3 regions of the Pseudoalteromonas sp. 2CM28B genome follow, and region 1 is predicted to be linked to each of the others. Evidence: riboswitches for the same ligand, from Rfam matches in the RefSeq annotation. Region 1 holds a riboswitch; each other region holds the start of a gene.
The links. Region 1 has a riboswitch for lysine ahead of lysC (lysine-sensitive aspartokinase 3). Riboswitches for the same ligand answer to the same signal wherever they lie in the genome.
Positions count from the first base shown of each region.

Region 2: linked by a shared signal. The riboswitch ahead of lysC (lysine-sensitive aspartokinase 3) and the one ahead of lysC (lysine-sensitive aspartokinase 3) in region 1 are both predicted to bind lysine.
Region 3: linked by a shared signal. The riboswitch ahead of dapA (4-hydroxy-tetrahydrodipicolinate synthase) and the one ahead of lysC (lysine-sensitive aspartokinase 3) in region 1 are both predicted to bind lysine.

Region 1 is NZ_JALNTH010000007.1:87,427-94,234, reverse strand. It holds gene MTN96_RS12000 (sodium-dependent transporter) at 1-348, opposite strand, end outside; gene MTN96_RS11995 (4'-phosphopantetheinyl transferase superfamily protein) at 487-1,233, shown strand; gene lysC (lysine-sensitive aspartokinase 3) at 1,249-2,634, opposite strand; lysine riboswitch at 2,711-2,883, opposite strand; gene MTN96_RS11985 (hypothetical protein) at 3,174-4,445, shown strand; gene MTN96_RS11980 (hypothetical protein) at 4,449-4,997, shown strand; gene MTN96_RS11975 (ATPase) at 4,994-6,808, shown strand, end outside.
Region 2 is NZ_JALNTH010000009.1:93,172-99,979, forward strand. It holds gene MTN96_RS14310 (sodium-dependent transporter) at 1-10, opposite strand, end outside; gene MTN96_RS14315 (4'-phosphopantetheinyl transferase superfamily protein) at 177-935, shown strand; gene lysC (lysine-sensitive aspartokinase 3) at 912-2,303, opposite strand; lysine riboswitch at 2,379-2,551, opposite strand; gene nhaD (sodium:proton antiporter NhaD) at 2,650-3,897, opposite strand; gene MTN96_RS14330 (hypothetical protein) at 4,094-5,365, shown strand; gene MTN96_RS14335 (hypothetical protein) at 5,371-5,919, shown strand; gene MTN96_RS14340 (ATPase) at 5,916-6,808, shown strand, end outside.
Region 3 is NZ_JALNTH010000034.1:26,646-33,453, forward strand. It holds gene MTN96_RS28970 (succinylglutamate desuccinylase/aspartoacylase family protein) at 42-1,163, opposite strand; gene MTN96_RS28975 (PLP-dependent decarboxylase) at 1,169-2,374, opposite strand; gene MTN96_RS28980 (2,3,4,5-tetrahydropyridine-2,6-dicarboxylate N-succinyltransferase) at 2,374-3,114, opposite strand; gene dapA (4-hydroxy-tetrahydrodipicolinate synthase) at 3,130-4,014, opposite strand; lysine riboswitch at 4,142-4,321, opposite strand; gene MTN96_RS28990 (DNA-3-methyladenine glycosylase I) at 4,510-5,208, shown strand; gene MTN96_RS28995 (YdiU family protein) at 5,217-6,626, shown strand.

The sequences.
Region 1 (6,808 bases):
AGAGAGCATCCACCCAGCTACAATAGAATAAAAGCTAAGCATAACCACAGCGCCCGCAAGGCCAATATATCCTGCGGCAGCCCCTACTTTTTTGTTGGTATTTTGCCACGCATTACCCAATGCTTTTACTGGGTTTGCTTGCGCTTGGTGGCCTAAATAAAGTTCGGTATAAAGCGCAGGTAGCGCAAGTAAAAATATAACTACAAAGTAAACCAATAAAAATGCACCGCCACCATGGTTGGCCGCCTGCGTAGGAAAACCCCAAATATTACCTAAACCCACTGCTGCGCCTGCAGCGGCTAAAACAAAACCAAAACGGCTTTGAAATCCATCACGCACTTGTGCCATACACCTACAAATTCTGTTATTCTTTGATTATTGTGAATTAAACCATATTTAATGCCAACTGAGTAATAAAATTGCTTTTGGCATAAATAAGCGCTGTTAACCGCTCACAATTACAGCACTCAATTATTTTAAGCGCGTATGACTAACCACTTTTTTAAAAACACCCTAAGTGTTACTCCTTCTTTTTATAGCGATTTACCCCCTAGCAACAATACTATTTTAGTGTTTAATGCCAACACACTTAATGTAGAACACCTTGATTTAACCCAGTACCTAAGCCCATTTGAGCTAAGCGTTATAAATCGTCGTAAACGCATGCAAGCAAAGCAAGAATATCTAGCATCGCGCATATTACTAAAGCAACTTGCAAAGCATACTCAGCCCCAATACGCACACATACCGCTTAATAAAATGAGCACCCACTTTAATGAAGAATGCTCAAAACTGCAGCTCCATATAAACCACACCGTTATAAATACCTGTATTTCGCACTCGCATGGCTTAGTTGGCGTTGCACTTAATGTTACTAAGGCGGAGTTTGGCTTTGATATTGAAAAAAATAACTTAAAACGCCCATTCGAAAAGCTCGCTAAGCATTTTTATCATAAGGCTGAAATTGCCTTAATTACCGCGCCTTTGGCTATAAAAGAGCAAGCTCAGAGCTTTTTTAGAATTTGGACCTTAAAAGAGGCACTCGCTAAAGCAACTAGCCGCCCAATAGCGCAATTGCTTAGCCCAAATGTATTTGATGAATTTTCTTTGTTAAACCTTACAGCATCGAGTAACAGCATAACGGTTGCCAATGAAGAGTTTGATATAAGCGTGGCGCATAAAAAAAGCACCGACTGGCGGTGCTTTATACTTAATAACTTGGATACTGAATAACTTGGCTTTAAAAGCTTAAGCAGCGCTTTCTAATAAGCGGCTGTGTATTGCTTGTACCACGGTATCTGATTCGCTTTGCTCTACTAAAAAGCATAAGTTGTGCTTACTTGCACCATGACAAATTAATCGAATATTAAACTCTTTTAATACGTTCATTAAGTTCATTTCGTGCTGGCGTAGCTGTATTTCAGACCCTATAAGCGCCACTAAGGTTAAGTTATTTTCAACCGATACATGACAAAATTCGGCCAATTTATCTAAACACGCTTGCTCAAGCTCAGGTCGCGAGGCATTAGGCGCGTTATCGAGTGTAATGGCAACACTAATTTCTGAGGTAGTAACTAAATCTACCGATATATTAAATTCACTTAAAATGGTAAATACACGGGCCAAAAAGCCACTTGCTAATAACATTTCTGGGCTTTTAAGCGTTAGCAATATTTGGTTTTTACGCTGCGTAACGGCACGAATACCTGGCTGCTGCGATTTTTCACGCTCAATCCACGTCCCTCCACGTTCCGGTTCGCGGCTAGAGCCTACAAATACATTAATATGGCTACGGCTTGCTGGTAAAATAGTCGCAGGGTGCAATACTTTTGCGCCAAATGTCGCCATTTCTGCGGCTTCATCAAAGCTTAAACGAGCAATTGGCGTTGCCTTAGCGCATAAACGCGGGTCGGTGCTAAAAATACCCACTACATCGGTCCAAATGTGTACACTTTTAGCGTTAATAGCCTCTGCTAATAACGCCGCACTGTAGTCAGAGCCACCGCGACCAAGCGTTGTGGTTTGGCCAAATTCATCACTACCAATAAACCCTTGTGTAACTATTACTTGCTCATCTAATAACGGAATTAACAGATCTTTAGCGGCTTGTGCAGTGGCCGCAACATCGGGCGTTGCTTTACCAAATTGGCTGTCGGTTTTAAGCACTTTGCGCACATCAAACCTATCTGCATTTAAGCCTTTTAAGCGCAGCACTTGAGCAAATAAATAAGACGATAAACGTTCGCCAAAGCTAAGCAGCTCATCGTGTTGTTGATCAGTGGTGAGTGTTTCAAGGGCTAACATTTGAAATGCTTTTAACGTTTCGTTAAAACCTACGGCTAAATCGGCATCAAGTGACAGCTCATCTAAAATAGCCTGTTGAATAGCCAATACGCCATCTATGTGTGCTTGGCGCTGCTCTTTACTAAGGTCGGGTTTGCATAGTGCAACTAAGTGGTTAGTTACGCCGGCACTGGCGCTCACAGCTACAATACGTACGCTTTTATCTGCAACAATAATTTCGCTGCAGCGACTCATCGCTTCAAAGTTTGCAACACTGGTTCCGCCAAATTTGGCAACGATGTAATCTGATTTTGCGCCTGATACTGTTTGTGGCACTGATTGGGTAGTCATTTCGTCTCCTTTCGCGGTATCCAAACCGCTAAAAAACAAGAAGAACTTGGCAAAGGAATGCAAATAAGATGTGTCCGCTGCCAGAAGCTCTCCACCTAAGTTGGTGACAGTTTTGGGGATTCAGCCCCATAAACCGAAAAACACGGTTGACGTAACCTTGTTTTCCTCGGCGAGTACTTCCCTCTTTAATGGTTATGGGCGTTCGTCACCTACCATTAAATACCTAAGTATCGCACCTCTTCTGAATGTTGTATTAACCTGTGGCTAATAAAACAAAAACCCACTGTGTAGCGGGGCTTTGAAAGTTATCGTTTAGACGTCTAGCTGTCAAGGTGTTTTAGTTAATATAACGCGAATAATTTAGCCAAGGTTTACATTGCTGGCTACTTTTACAGCGCTTAATGTAACTCGCCTGTACGCCAGCTAAAAAAATGTGTAAATTAAGCCAGTTAATAACGAGTACTTTTTATTATAAAAATATAAAAACTACGCTCTGCTTTAAGCGTAGTTAACTCATTACTAGGATGTATCACCGCATTATGATCCCAGCTAAAAAGCTGCTTAACACCCTTAGCGAACATTGGGGTGTTTTAGAGCTATTATTTAAACGTTTTAAAATGGCCGACTTTAGCCTCAAAGACGTGCAAAACGCTATTAAGCAAAAACAGCCCACATGGACAAACGAGCGCATTTACAAAGAAACAAACCGTTTGCTCAATCAAGATATACTTATTCCATTGGCTAAATCATCCCAGCTTGAAATAAACCGCGCCATTGCCGATTTTGCGACCTTTTTATTACAAGAAGAACACCTAGGTTTAGCACAAGAAATTAGCGTTTTGGTTGATGATTTAGCACGCCTAGGAAACCGATTAGATAATGCCGGCGAAATAGAAGACTATGACGATTTACGCCGCTATAGCCGCATTATGGATGATCGGGTGCGTAAAATAATGAAGCTTTACGCGCACAACGAAAACGCTATTTTAAACATTGTTGAGCAAGCTAAATCTGATCACGCGGTGCAATCTTTGCAAAAGCGCTACAAAGCGGTAATAGAAGCCTTTGATGAATACATAGAGCCGATGCTTGAAATGGTCGATATTCGCGGTGACTTTCATGCCTGTTTTACACTTATTGAGCAACAAATAAGTAAGCAAATAGAGCACATTGAACGCTCAGGCAAAGCCTACAGCGACAAACGTATGCTTGAGCAATTGCGTACTCGGATACTCGAAATGCATTTAGTTGGCCGAGAAAGCTTACGCAAAAGTGCCGATATGCTTATGCCACTGCGCGAAGAGCTACGCCGTAATAACCTAATTACCCGCCAGGCAGCAAAAGTGCTTGGCCTTGTGCGTAAAAATGGCGTAGACAACATGCTAAGCGCGGTACAACCAAACTTTGTAAGCGATGCGCAGCGTTATTCGCTTGGCCAGCAGCGTCATATAGTTGCCTATATGGCAAGCTTGGTAGAATTTGAACACGAAGAATACCAGCTCCCAGAGCAACAAGACGTGCCGGCATTTGTTACGCCAAACATTCCTGATTACCACGATGTTAAAACAAGCTTTGCAAAACGCTTTAATAAAAAACGTAAAAAGCCCCAGCCATTACTGCAATTTTTAGATGAAAGCTACCCAGAATTAGACGCCGACGAAATGCTATTTTTATATCAAAAACTAGTCAGCGACAGTGAAATTCACATTAGCCAAAGCGATGAAAAGACACGCGTAAAAATTGCCGGCCAGCATTTTTCGTTATACCCATTTAATTCTGCGCCTCAGCCAGATACACAGGCAGACGAGTAACACATGACACATATAAACTTAGACGAGCTTACGCACCTACAAGCCATTAATAAAAAATTAGGTGCGGGTTACCATATTTGCGAACAAGACAACGTAATGTGGCAAGAGCTTGACCAGCACATAGAATCTTACAGCGCCTTATTTAGCGCCCTTGGTCACGATTTAAAACACGACAGCCGCGGCTTTTACTACTTTGCCAGCGACGAAAGCACGCCAAACATGGGGAAAATATCCCGTGCTATAGCACTGACTATTTACATTTTAATTGAGCATTTTGCCAATACGGGTAAAGACCCAATGCGTGCCCTATTTGATGAAGTAAACGATTTAGAACTGATGCAAACCTTAGTGCAAATTAATAAACACTTGTTTGATCAACTTGAGATATTTTCGGGCTCAGATTTACGTAAAGACGTATACCTGCGCATGGTACGTTTAGGCCTTGCCCGCGAAGTAGAAGGCGGCTTTATGTTACAAGCGCCTATTCACCGCTATATTGATGCACTTATGGAAGTAAACGAAGAAACCTACATTACTGAGGACGAGCAATGAAAAACTTATACGGACTAAGTAAACTCGCCCTACTTAATACCGCAGGCTATGCAAAGTGTGTTATTCCGCTTGATAAAAGTAGCTCTATTTGTGCACCAAACAATACCGGTAAAAGCTCGGTTATTAACGCCCTGCAATTTCCGCTAATAAACGATTTGCGCCTAACCGAATGGGACGGGCACGATTTAGATGAAACCCGTAAATTTTATTTTTCATCAGATCAGTCGTACATTTTGCTTGAAGCCAACCTCCCCCATGGCTCGGTGGTTATTGGTGTAGCAGGCCTTGGTAAAATAGCCGGTTACGCGCATCAGTACTTTTGTTATCAAGGCAAACTTGATTTAGCGCAGTACACACAAGGTAATACCATTATTAAGTTTACCAAGCTGTTTAATCATTTAAAAACGCAAGGTTACAACCCTATAGAGCTTAAAGCACAAGAGCTAAACGCCCTACTTACCGGCGGCGCAACCCCTTTTGACGGCGACATTAATTTAAAAATGATCCCGCTTAATAACGTGCAAGACTCCGCCATTTATAAAGAAATTTTTAGGCGTATTCTTAACTTACACAAATTGGGTGCAAGCGATGTTAAACGCTTTATGCTGCGTGTGTTTGAACGCCATATGTCTAACTCTAAAGTGGACTTTTACGAAGTATGGCGTCGCTCGTTTGATAAAGTAAATCGTGCTAAACGCGAATTAAAAGCGCTTGAATCAATGCAAGAGCCAATAACAGCGCTTGAATCAATGCTTGAAAACCAAACCGTGCTTAAAGGTAAGTTAGCAGCCTACGCGCCTAAAATTGATCAAGCATTAATAGACTTTGATACCTACCAAGAACAGCAACTAAGCGAACTAGCCATTGCCCTTGAAGACATAGAGCAGGAAAAACACGAGTTTGAGCAAAAGCAAAGCTTATACGTACAACAATCTCGCGATATAGAGCGCAGGCAAACCCAAATTGAGCAATGGTTTTTAGATTACAGCGCTCTTAAAAGCGAGTTTGAACTGGTAAATAAAGCCACCCTTAAAACCAACCTTGGCCAACTTAAGCAAGACTACGAGTCGCTTTCGCACTCGATTACCAGCGCACAAGGGCAAAGCCTACACACGCTTGATTACCGCATTAGCGAAACTCAAAAGCAAATTAAAAGCTTAAAACTGCAGCTTAAAAACCTTGAGTTTAATTTGTTTACTCGAATGCGCGAAGACCTATCACTTAAAGAAGTAGAAGAAATATCGCGCATTTTAAACCCCGATATACTCTCGTTTGCCACCACCAGCAATGGCGATATAACCATTGATGATGAAGACGCTTTTGGGGAATTTTTATCGCTATTAAGCGAAAACGTTAAAGGCGGTGTACTAACCCTGCCAGGGGCAAGCATTAAACTTAAAAAACTGTCGCCAGTGCAAATGCAAAGCGGCGAAAACAAAGCCCAGCTTAGCGCTCAGCTAGACGCGCTGGAACGCTCGTTAAAAGAGTTTAAACAACAGCGCGAAGTAGCCGCTAACGTGGCCGATAAACAAAAAGAAAAAGATGCACTTTACGATGAGCTAATGAGCGCAGAGAGCGCCCTAAAACGCTTAGAGCAATTTGAGGTAATGCAGCAGTCGGTAGAAGCGCAATCCATGCTAAAAGAGCAGTTATTAGCAGAGCGAGAACAAGTTGACGACTACCTGCAAGACATTCAAAAAAATAGTGGCTCAATTGCAGACAGGCGCTCGTTAATTAAATCTAAGCAAGAGCAAATTAATCGCCAAACCGAGCGCCTACGCCAAGTTAAAAGCGAACGAATTGACCACACG
Region 2 (6,808 bases), on a different contig from region 1:
CTTGTGCCATACACCTACAAATCTGTTATTATTTTAACGAATGCGAATTAAACCATATTTAAGAGCGACTGAGTAATAAAAATGTACTTAGCGCTCACAACAACTAACAACCGCTCACAAACTATCCAGCTTTGGGTAATAAATATGTAATCGGTCGTCATTTATAACGAGCAATGATGAGTGTAACTTACTTTGAAAACCAGCTAGAAATCACGCCCGCTTTAGCAAATAACAGCCATTGCATTGCGTTGCTTAACGCGACCACCCTCAATGTGGGTGAATTTGATTTACCCCACTATTTAAGCCCTTTTGAGCTCAATATTATTAATCGGCGTAAAAACCCACAAGCTAAACAAGAATATTTAGCCACACGTTTAGTGCTTAAATACCTAGTAAAAACCGCTTGTTCTTCTTACGCATCATTAAAGCTGTGTGATATTAGTTCTGAATTTAACCCCGATAACAGTAAATTAGAATTACATATTAAAAATACAACAGGCGTGATTAGTTGCTGTATTTCTCATTCTCATGGTTTTGTAGGTGCAGCGTTAAATGTAGCATCAACTCATTTTGGCTTTGATATTGAAAAAATTAATTTAAAGCGCCCTTTTAATAAACTCGCTAAGCACTTTTACCACCCAGCCGAAGTGAGCTCAATAATCGATTCAGATAACATAACAACTCAAGCACATCATTTTTTTAGGATTTGGACATTAAAAGAAGCGCTGGCTAAAGCCACCAGCCGCCCCATTGCTCAATTATTAAGCCCTAATGTGTTTAACGAACTTAATAACACTCAGCTTACAGCTTGTAGCAATACCGTGGTTGGAGCACATAACGACATGTTTGATATTAGCGTTGTGGCAAAAAAAAGCACCGACTGGCGGTGCTCAATAATAACTATTAACGATTTACGCAGCGCAATCACTTTCTAGTAATCGACTATGAATCGCTTGAACCACGGCATCAGACTCACTTTGCTCAACTAAAAAGCACAAGTTATGTTTACTTGCACCATGACAAATGAGTCGAATATTAAAATCACTTAATACTTTCATTAAATTCATTTCATGTTGGCGCAAAACAATTTCAGAGCCAATTAATGCCACCAGCGTTAAATTGTTTTCAACCGATACATGGCAAAATTCAGCAAGCTTATCTAAACATGCTTGATCTAGCTCTGGACGTGATGCATTAGGCGCATTATCAAGGGTAATTGCCACACTAATTTCAGAGGTGGTGACCAAATCTACCGAAATATTGCACTCACTTAAAATAGTAAATATACGCGCTAAAAAGCCACTGGCTAATAACATTTCTGGGCTTTTAAGGGTTAATAATATTTGATTTTTACGTTGCGTTACCGCACGAATACCAGGTAGCTGCGATTTTTCACGTTCAATCCACGTACCGCCAAGTTCTGGCTCTGTGCTTGAGCCAACAAACACATTAATATGGCTGCGACTGGCAGGCAAAATTGTAGCTGGGTGCAGCACTTTAGCGCCAAAGGTCGCCATTTCTGCTGCTTCATCAAAACTTAAACGCGCAATAGGAGTGGCTTTTACACACAAACGAGGATCGGTGCTAAAAATACCCACTACGTCAGTCCAAATATGCACACTTTTAGCGTTAATAGCCTCAGCAAGCAGTGCAGCACTATAATCTGAGCCACCTCGACCGAGCGTGGTCGTTAAATTGTTTGCATCGCTACCAATAAACCCTTGGGTTACAATAACGCTATCATCAAGCAGCGGAATTAAATGTGTTTTAGCGGCTTGCGCTGTGGCGCCCACATTTGGTGTTGCTTTACCAAATTGGCTATCGGTTTTAAGCACCTGGCGCACATCAAAACGAGTGGCATTTAAACCCTTTAACCTTAGTACTTGGGTAAATAAGTACGACGATAAACGCTCGCCAAAGCTAAGTAGCTCATCGAACTGCTGCTCTGTATTGAGTGTTTGTGCCGCCAACGTTTGAAATGCATCAAGCGTTTGATTAAACCCAAGGGCTAAATCATCATCTAACGACAGGTCATTTAAAATAGCCTGCTGAATCGCAAGTACACCATCAATATGCTGTTGGCGTTTAGCGGCTTCAATACCCGCTTTGCAAAGCTCCACTAAATGATTGGTCACTCCGGCACTGGCGCTTACTGCAACAATACGTACATTTTTATCGTTTACGATAATTTCGCTACAACGGCTCATCGCCTCAAAGTTAGCAACGCTGGTGCCACCAAATTTGGCAACAATGTAATCTGATTTTGTGCACTGTGAACTTTGTGGCACTGATTGGGTAGTCATTTCGTCTCCTTTCGCGGCATCCAAACCGCAATAAAACAAGAAGAACTTGGCAGGAAATAAAGATAAGAAAAATCTACTGCCAGAAGCTCTCCACCTAAATTGGTGACAGTTTTGAGGATTCAGCCCCATAAACCGAAAAACAATAGTAACGACCCATTATTTTCCTCGGCGAGTACTTCCCTCCTTAATGGTCGCAGGCTGTCGTTGCCTCACATTAAGTACCTAAGTATCGCACCTCTTCTGAATGTATTATTAACCTGTGGCTAATAAAACAAAACCGCACTAAGAGTGCGGCTTTGAAAGTTATCGTTTAGACGTCTAGCTGTCAAGTCGTTTTACACTAAAATCAAATAAAACTACCCATTAAGTAAGAGCCCGCATAACCAAAGGTGTAACACAGTAATAAATACAGCGATAAGCGAAGGTAACTTGCAAACGTCAGCTCTTTTACCTTACTCATGGCTATAATACCGGCTGCCGAGCCAATGATTAGCATAGAGCCACCTACACCAGTTGCATACGTAAACGACAACCAATGCTGTTGACTCATTACAATGTCGGCTTTTAATAACGCTGCCGTTAGTGGCACGTTATCAACACCTGCAGATAAAATACCCATTAAGTAGTTTGCGTACTCTGGCGCCATTACCGTATACAAATTAGTAAATTGGCTCAGTACCCCAACTTCTTTTAACGCACCAACAAGCAGTAACACACCCACGAAAAACAATAAGGTGTCGTACTCTATGTCGCGTATAAAATCGATCATATCTTTGTTGATGTCTTTTTTGCGCATTAAAAATTGCGCGACTAAAAACATAATAGATAAACCCAATAAAAAAGTAAGCAGAGGCGGTACACTGTATAAAACGCTCAATGTAAGCGTAGCAATCACCGTAGTGAAGAAAATAACCGCAATGGTTATGTCGGTTTTTTCAATACGTTTAAATTTAGTTTTTTTAAACTCGAGTTGCTTATTCATGCCAATTGATAACAAAGTAGCCAGTAATAATACACTTAGTAACGCAGGCACAATTAACAGTAATAAATTGCTAATTGATACTTTACCATCAAGGAAAATCATAAGTGTGGTTACATCACCCGTGATAAGTGATACACCACCGGAGTTTACAGCAAATACAATAAGCGTGGCGTACTTAACTAACTTTTTGGCTTCAAGCTTTAATGACATAATCACTGCCAGTGATATTAGCGTGGCCGTAACGTTGTCTGAAATAGATGAAAATAAAAACGCAAAACACCCCACCAAAAACATTAGCTTACGCTCACTAATGCTGGTTGGCATAATCCGGTTCACAACATTTTCGATAAGTCCTTTAGAGTTTAAATAGGCAACAAAGGTCATTGCGGCCATTAAAAACAGCCATAAAGAAGCAATTTCTAAAATATTGTGGTCTAGGAGGGTTTGAATCGTTTCGGGGCTTTGCCCATTAAGAGGAAAAATAAAGGAGATAATCCAACAAAGTGTACCAAAAAATAATGTCGTTTTTGCTTTGTTTACGTGGATCACATCCTCAATAACGATAAGCAAAAATGCAATCGCTATCAGCGTCAGGATAATCGAGGAAACCATGATATTAAACAACCTTCGGGGTTAAGTAAAAATTGAAACCATGTAAAAAATATACCCACAAACTCTATGTGCCTATATTCGGCGCGGATACTATCACTAAGCGGGTGTAAAAACTATTATTAAATCGTCGCAAAAACGAATACCATATAAGTTCGAGAAATATAAAATAACGAATACTAGGAAGTTGCAACGCCTTATGATCCCAGCTAAAAAGCTACTTAATACCCTAAATGAACACTGGGGTGTATTAGAGCTATTATTTAAGCGCTTTAAAATGGCCGACTTTAGTATTAAAGATCTTCAAAATGCCATTAAGCAAAAGCAACCCACGTGGAATAATGAGCGTATTTATAAAGAAACCAACCGGTTATTGAATCAAGAAATTATTATTCCGCTGGCTAAATCGTCACAACTGGAAATTAACCGCGCCATTGCCGACTTTGCCACCTTTTTACTGCAAGAAGAACATTTAGGCTTAGCACAAGAAATTAGTGTCTTGGTTGATGATTTGGCCCGTTTAGGTAATCGGCTATTCAATGCCGGTGAAATAGAAGATTTTGATGATTTACGCCGCTTTAGCCGTATTATGGATGATCGGGTGCGTAAAATAATCAAACTGTTTTTACACAACGAAAACGCTATTTTAAATATTGTTGAGCAAGCCAAATCTAATAATGCGGTGCAGTCGCTACAAAAACGCTATAAAGCCGTGATAGAAGCGTTTGATGAGTATATAGAACCCATGCTGGAAATGGTGGATATTAGAGGCGACTTTCATGCCTGCTTTACCCTTATTGAGCAACAAATTAGCACCCAAATAGAACACATTGAACGCTCAGGCAAAGCGTACAACGATAAACGCATGCTTGAGCAATTGCGTACCCGCATTCTAGAAATGCACTTAGTTGGCCGGACAAGCTTACGAAAAAGTGCCGATATGCTTATGCCACTGCGTGAAGAGTTGCGCCGTAACAACCTTGTTACCCGCCAAGTAGCAAAAGTATTAGGACTAATACGTAAAAATGGGGTAGATAATATGCTCAGCGCCGTGCAGCCACATTTTGTAAGCGATGCGCAAAAGTATTCATTGGGTCAACAGCGCCATATAGTAGCCTACATGGCAAGCCTGGCTGAGTTTGAGCATCACGAATATCAGCTACCAGAGCAAAACGATGTGCCTGCGTTTGTCACGCCAAACATTCCTGACTATCACGATGTAAAAGCGCAGTTTGCAAAACGCTTCAAAAAGCAGCGTAAAAAACCACAGCCTCTGCTGCAATTTTTAGACGAAAGCTACCCTGAGCTTGAAGCCGATGAAATGCTGTTTTTATATCAAAAGCTAGTGAGCGATAACACCCTACACATTAGCCAAAGCGATAAAAAAGCCCGCGTTAACATTGCAGGCCAGCACTTTTCTTTGTACCCCTTTAATTCAGAGCCTCAGGCTGATAAAGCCGAGCACGAGTAATCACCATGACACAGATAAACTTAAATGAGCTTTCTCACTTACAAGCCATTAATAAAAAATTAGTCGCGGGTTACCACATTTGCGAACAAGACACCCTAATGTGGCAAGAGCTTGACCAACAAATTGAAGCTTACAGCGCCTTATTCACAGCATTAGGCCATGATTTAAAGCACGACAGTCGTGGCTTTTATTATTTTGCTAGCGATGAAAGCACCCCCAATATGGGCAAAATATCGCGCGCGATAGCGCTCACTATTTATATTTTAATCGAACACTTTGCCAACACAGGTAAAGACCCAATGCGTGCATTATTTGATGAGCCAAACGATTTAGAGCTAATGCAAACCTTGGTACAACTTAATAAACATTTATTTGATCAGCTTGAAATATTCTCGGGTTCTGATTTACGCAAAGATGTGTATTTACGCATGGTACGTTTAGGCCTTGCCCGCGAAGTAGAAGGCGGCTTTATGCTACAGGCGCCAATTCATCGCTATATTGATGCCTTAATGGAAGTAAATGAAGAAACCTTTTTAGGAGAGGACGAGCAATGAAAAACTTATACGGACTGAGTAAACTCGCCCTACTTAATACTGCAGGCTATGCAAAGTGTGTGATCCCACTTGATAAAAGTAGCTCGATTTGTGCGCCTAACAACACAGGTAAAAGCTCAGTTATTAATGCACTGCAATTTCCGCTAATTAACGATTTACGCCTTACCGAGTGGGATGGCCACGATTTAGATGAAACCCGTAAGTTTTATTTTTCATCAGATCAATCGTACATTTTATTGCAAGCCGATTTACCCCATGGCTCAGTTGTCATTGGCGTAGCCGGCTTAGGTAAAATTGCCGGTTATGCACACCAATACTTTTGCTATCAAGGCAAACTTGATTTAGCCCAGTACACCCAAGGCAATACCATTATTAAGTTTACCAAGCTGTTTAATCACTTAAAGCAGCAAGGTTACAACCCGATAGAGCTTAAAGCGCAAGAGTTAAACGCCCTACTTACAGGCGGCGCAACGCAATTTGATGGTGAGATCAATTTAAAAATGATCCCCCTTAACAACGTTCAAGACTCTGCAATATACAAAGAAATATTTCGTCGTATTCTTAATTTACATAAATTAGGTGCAAACGACGTTAAGCGCTTTATGTTACGTGTGTTTGAACGCCACATGTCAAATTCAAAGGTCGACTTTTACGAAGTATGGCGCCGGTCGTTTGATAAAGTAAACCGCGCAAAACGTGAATTAAAAGCCCTCGAGTCAATGCAAGAGCCCATAGCCGCCCTTGAATCTATGCTTGAAAACCAAACCGTTCTTAAAGGTAAACTGGCCGCTTATGCGCCAAAAATTGACCAAGCACTGATTGATTTTGATACGTATCAGGAAGAGCAACTAAGCGAGCTCAACATCGCTCTTGAAGATATTGAGCACGA
Region 3 (6,808 bases), on a different contig from region 1:
GTTATTTACTAGCTAACTCTCACGCAATGAGAAGGGGTGAGCTAAAGCTCAAAGACGTTGGTAAAAAATTTATACAGTTCGGTACCTTGATTCACACTCGCTGAGGCAAAATGCAATATCGCAATTGCATCGAGATCAAAGCTTAGAGTTTGCAGCGGTTGTTCGCTTAAATAGCGCTCCATTCGCAGTATTTTAGCAATGGGTTCTCCAGCTTTAACATGCCCGCCAAGAGGTGCTAGGTATTCGACCATGCCACCCATGGGGGCGTAATAAGCGATATAATCATTTAGTTGGCAGCCATATCTTGTCATCAATTTTGGCTTGTAGGGGGCATCAACAAATACTTGCTTATGATTTAAATAACTTAAAATACTATTGGCATCGTCTAGTGCCGCGCTTAAATCGATTTTTTCTTGGCTGCCAAGCTCTACCGTAAAGGCTTCAACTTGCACGTTAAATTCACGCCCTTGCTGAGCAAGTTGCTCACTAAGCTGCCACCATGGACAAAAGCTTGCTTCATCCATTGCGCCATCAAAGTCATTAGGAATAACCAGCACATGGGGAATATTGAAGTAACGCGCGCTATCGGTCGCATACTCAGGGCAATATAAGTGCTGACTAGAAATAGGGCCGGTGTGTAAATCTAAAACTATATCTGCTTGATGCGCCAATTTTTGTAAGTTTAGCGCAATCCGTTTCCCCGTTGTTAAACGATAATCAGGGCCGTTGAGTTGTTGCTCAACGTCATTAATTAACGCGGCTTTAAAGGCTGTTTTCAGAATCTTATCATCGGCATCGCTGAACTGCTTTGCAAACTGTGATGCAAGTTTATTATTGCAGTGATACATGCGATTCCAATTAGTCCCCGTAATGGGATCGAATCGGCCAAGGGTAAATTCCCCCGACTTTTGATTACAGCCAATGGGGTTAGCGTAAGGAACTAAGGTAATATCACCTTTTAAATTAAGTGCTTTTAGTTGCTCAAGTAATTGGTAAATTACCGCGTTGCCTTGCACTTCTGCGCCATGCATATTAGCTTGTATATACACACTTGGGCCGGTGCCATCGCCTTTTAAACGATACACAGGAATAGTCAGTGGTAGTCCGTTTGCGACTTCGCCAACTACAATGTTTTCTTGGCTTATAGCTGTGGTGTTATTCATCTTTTTTACCTCAAGTAGTGGCTTGCATCTTCTGCTTGTCGCACGCAACTCAATACGCCATTGTGTATAACATATTCACCGGCCAGCTCATGACATAAAAAGTACGGCATACTTTCGGTAAAACCGTAGGCACCGCATTGACTAAATACTAACCAGTCTTGCTCATTTAAATCACTGGGTAATTGGTGCTCTCCTAAGCAATCAAGTGCAGTACATAAGGGGCCGTATAGGCTCATTGCTTGATTTGCTGCGTTTGAATCTCGTAACAAACGCGCAGGGAAATCTTGACTGGTGACCGCAGGGCGCAATAAATGATTAATGCCGCCGCTCATAATCACCTGTTGTTGGCCGTAATTTAGTTTGCGCTCAACAACAGGTGTGACGTAGTGGCCGCATTCGCCTACAGCGTAGCGACCTAGTTCCATCCATAGCTCAGTAACCCCCGCATCGCATTTAATTTTTGCAAGCGCCTCTATGAGTGCATCCCAACTTAGAGTGGGCGTATCAAGTGTATAGGGAATACCTAAACCACCACCTAAATCCAGCACCTTGAGGTTAATATTTAAATCCTCAGCAAGTTGCCTTAACGGCGCAATCATTTGTGTCCACAGTTCAGCAAGTTTGTCGCTGCTAAGCATGTTGCCCCACTGAAAAATATGCAGACCGTCAAAATTAAGTGCATAGTAGTCACTGGTATTTAGCGCCTGCCACTCGTCGCACCCTAAGCCAAATGGAGTAAGACTATCGCCCCCTAGCGGGTTTTTATCACCCTCGGGCCAGCGTAATTGAACGCGCAGTAATACTTGCAACTGGCACTGCTGAGCAATCGCTTGTTCGTTGAGCCAACGTACCTGATTGAGACTTTCGGCCACAAAGGTACGTACGCCACGCGCAATAAAGTGCTTAATTTGTTTTGGGCTTTTTGCAGGCCCCGTGTTGAGCACGCGTTCACTGTTAATTCCTTGAGCAAGGACTTGCTCAAGCTCGCCTTTACTGGCGACATCAAAGTTAAAACCAGCGTTATTTAAACGTTGGATCACGCTAGATAACGGGTTCGCTTTAACTGCATACCAGAGTTTTACCTCGGTTTGTGCTACTAAACGCGTTAAATGTGTGTTTAGTGAATCAAGATCATAAACAAAAAAGGGCGTATCAAGCTCAGTTGATAGCTTATCAATAGCGCTTTTAACGGGCGTGCTCAAAAAGGTCATTAACGTAAAACCTCTTCAAGCAATAATGACGCGTCACTTTGCTCGTCACGGTATTTAACAATTAACGCACACGACATGCTTAAGCCTTGCTCACGCGCCCAATCGTTTGACGCAGGGCGAGATCCAGGGATCACAATCGCGTATTCAGGGATAGCTTCGCCTTTATCAAGCTGGCGCTCATTTACGCAGTCATAAACAGGGATGGTTGCAGATAAGCGAACACCTGGAGCAAGTACCGCGCCTTTTTTAACTACCACGCCTTCAACAATCACACAGCCTGCACCAATAAAGGCATCATCTTCAATAACCACAGGGCTGGCACCAATGGGCTCAAGTACCCCTCCTAATTGTACCGCTGCGCTTAAATGCACATTTTTACCTACTTGAGCACACGACCCTACGAGCGCGTGGCTATCTACCATAGTGCCCTCGTCAATAAATGCACCAATATTTACGTACGCAGGTGGCATAATAATAGTGCCTTTGGCAACATGTGCACCACGGCGCACACTTGAACCACCGGGTACCATGCGAACGCCTGCTGTGGCGTCAAAGCTTTGCGGTGCTAAGTTATGTTTATCAACAAAACCGCCAGCAAACTCGGTGTTTTGACCGTTTTTAAAGGCTTCTAAAATGCCTTGCTTTACTTCTACGTTAGCGTGCCATTGGCCGTTTTCGTCTTGTGTTGCTGCGCGAACCGCGCCCGTTTCTAAATTATTTAATAGTTCTAACCAGTTCATTATAAAAACCTGTATTTAATGCCAAGATAAAATGGTGTTGTTTGCCGATGAAATGTCATCGGTGTGTGTCAACTCAAGGTGTGTTAAAGGTGGGCGTAGATACGGACTGTCAATACGCCCTTGTAAATGCATTAACACTTTGACTGGGATAGGGTTGGCTACTGAGAATAAGCTATTGATAGCACTAGACCACTGGACAAAAAGATTAGGGTGTTGGCCGCTTAAACTGCGCTTTACAAACTCATGGGTTTGCACTGGCCATGCATTGGCTGCAACCGACACTAAACCTTTTGCACCTGCTTGGGCAAAATAAGGCATGAGGGCATCATCACCACTAAAAATAGCTAAATCAGGCGCCGCTTTTCGAAAGGCTTCAAATTGAGAGATAGAGCCACTGGCTTCTTTGAGTGCCCATAAATTTTTATGATGTTTGAGGTTTTCAATAGTCGCAATGGGAATGCTTACGGCGCTTCGTCCTGGTACGTTATAAAGCATACACGGATGAGAACTGGCATTGAGCAGGCTTTCAAACCAATGTGTTTGCCCCACTGCACCGGGTTTGGCGTACAAAGGCGAGCCAAGTAAAAAACCATGGATAGGCAGTTGGTTGCAGTAGTTAACCCATTCAAGCTGCTGCTTTAAGTTACTACCGCCTACCGTAACCATAAGGGGGACGCTCGGCTGTAATTGGCAGACATGCTCTACGATGGCTTGCTGCTCTTTTAGGGTCAGGGCTAACCCTTCGCCAGTGCTACCAAGTAATAAAATGCCGTTGTTAGCGGCTTCTTGTTCGGCCACCAAGGTGTCTAAGGTTGCGTAACCAACTAGGCCATTTTGATCAAATGGGGTGATCAGCGCAGTCCATAAATGGAAATTGTTAATATTGAAGTTGTTGATCATCTCTCACGAACTTATAGGGCATTCGTCGAGTTTTTGGCGGGTATTTAGGATGCCTGACTCTTTGAATGTGTTTATAATTCGAAGAGCGAATGGGCTTAAATAATAGGGCGCACGGCCTTATTATACTAAGACCAGAAGCTCTCCACCAAATATGTTATTGGTGACAGTCGCTAGGATTCAACCTAGTCGCCCGAAGTAATCTTTCACAAAAAAGTGTTACCTCTCGGCGTTAATTCCCCTCACGTATGCTCATTGGAGTTTGCGCTCCTAACATACGCTACCTGAATAACGCACCTCTTCTAGCCCTTTGTACTCGCTACTTGAAAAGCCAGTTAGCAAATACAATGTAATAGGGTAAGTGCGGCGATTAAACCATTTTAGCCGTCTAGGTGTCAAGTGACTAAATTCAGATTGATTCATCCTGATTGACAGTTATTACGTATTGGCTGCTTTTCTCGTACACTAACCTCACAGTAGAAGTAAGGTATTAAGCAGATGGAAAAATTTAGCGATATTTATAAGCGAGCAGTGGAGCGAAAGGGCTCTGAAAAAATGCTTAAGTTGTTACTCGCAAAACCTTTATCAACAAAGCAACTCAGCACATTAAGTGATGATGATTGGCTAGAAGAATTTACTCGCAAGGTATTTCAAAGTGGTTTTTATTGGTCGGTGATCAATAGTAAATGGGCAGGATTTAGAGAGGTTTTTTGGGATTTTAATGTTGAAAAGTTACTGATGATGCCACCGGATATGCTTGAGCAAAAAGCCAGTGATGAGCGGATTGTACGCAACTATAAAAAAGTAAAAACTATTACTGAAAATGCATATATGATCCATGAAGTTGCGCAGCAGCATGGTAGTTTTAGTCAGTTTATAGCTAATTGGCCAAGTGAAGATATTATTGGTTTGTGGGCATATTTGAAAAAACAGGGTGCGCGTTTAGGGGGCAATACCGGTCCTTATGCTTTGCGTGCATTAGGGAAAGACACCTTTTTATTATCCCGAGACGTAGAGAGCTATTTACGTGCGCACAAAATTATAGATGGCGGCTTACAAACCAAAAAATCATTAAATGCCGCGCAAGCTTTTTTTAATGAACTGCAGCAGCAAAGCGGTTTAAGTATGCAAGAGCTAAGCTTAATTGTCGCTTATGGTGTCGGCGACAACCGAGTAGGAATAAGCCAACAACAATAGGATTAATCATGAAATTAGTGCCAAGGTATACCAATATTGGTGACGGCTTTGCTATTAGCGATCATCCGGCTAAAGTGGCAGCGCCACAGTTATTGTTATGGAATGAGCCCCTAGCTAAGCAATTTAATATACAGGTGAGTGCCGATTCACGAGCAAATATATTCAGTGGAAATGAACCTCAAGCAGTTTCTGCAGTGGCACTGGGATATTCTGGTCATCAGTTTGGTCACTTTTCACCGCGACTAGGGGATGGTAGGGCGCATTTGCTCGGTGCGATTAGCGATGATAAAAATCAGTTTTGGGATGTGCAATTAAAAGGCGCTGGTGCTACGCCATTTTCGCGCGGAGGCGATGGCCGCTGTGCATTAGGTCCAGCTATTCGTGAGTACGTAATGAGCGAAGCTATGCACGCGCTTGGTATTCCAACAACGCGTTGTTTAGCCGTGGTTGGCAGTGGCGAAACCGTTTATCGCAACCCACCTCAACCAGGTGCTATTGTAACCCGACTCGCCAGCAGTCATATACGGGTGGGCTCGTTTCAATATTTAGCCACTCAAGGTGACGTTACTAGCCTAAAAAACTTAGCCGACTTAGCCATTCAAAGACACTATCCCGAGATTAACAGCACTGGTGCTCAGCGTTATTTAGATTTTTTAGCTGCAGTGATCGCCAACCAAGTCAAATTAGTCGTAAGTTGGATGAGGGTGGGGTTTATTCATGGTGTTATGAACACCGATAACACCTTAATTAGTGGTGAAACCATAGATTACGGCCCATGTGCCATGATGAACCAGTTTGATTTTGATACCGTGTTTAGCTCTATTGATAAACAAGGGCGTTATGCGTTTGGTAATCAGCCAAACATGGCAAGTTGGAACTGTGCCCGCTTAGCAGAGAGTCTAATGGCGCTGATCAGTGATGATGACGAGCAAGCGGTGGCATTGATGACGCCTTTAATTGAGGGCTTTTCAACGCAATTTAACCAACAATTTAGCGCTATGTGGACGCAAAAGTTAGGGTTAACAGTCGCGGATGATAAAGATAATAAGTTGGTGGGAGAGTTACTAGGGTTATTAAAACAACACCAGCTTGATTATACCAATACTTTTAATGCGTTAACTGAATCGTTAACTGGACAAGCGCAAATACCATCAGCACTCGTATCGTGGGCACAGCAATGGCAAACACGAACTAACGAGCATAGTTATAATATAATGCGACAGGCAAATCCAAGTGTGATTCCCCGTAATCATATTATTGAAGATATTATTACTCAGTACACTACGCATGGGGATAGTGAGCTACTCAGTCGTTTTAGCAAAGTGATGTCGAGCCCTTACACAAGCAATATGCAAGCTACAGAGTTTCAACAGCCGCCTGAAGATGATAAGAATTATCGTACTTTTTGTGGTACTTAAGTATTGTTTGTTGCATCTTAAAATGAATATAAAAGGTCATTTTTTACTCCTGCAATGTTCATTCATAGAGTAAACTATGAACGAGTGATACCATAACTCCATAAAGGCCAGTGATCGTGTGGGGTTTAAAGCGATTGTTTGCTTTTTGAGCTAGCCTGTGTTCATCGACATTTTTTATGAGC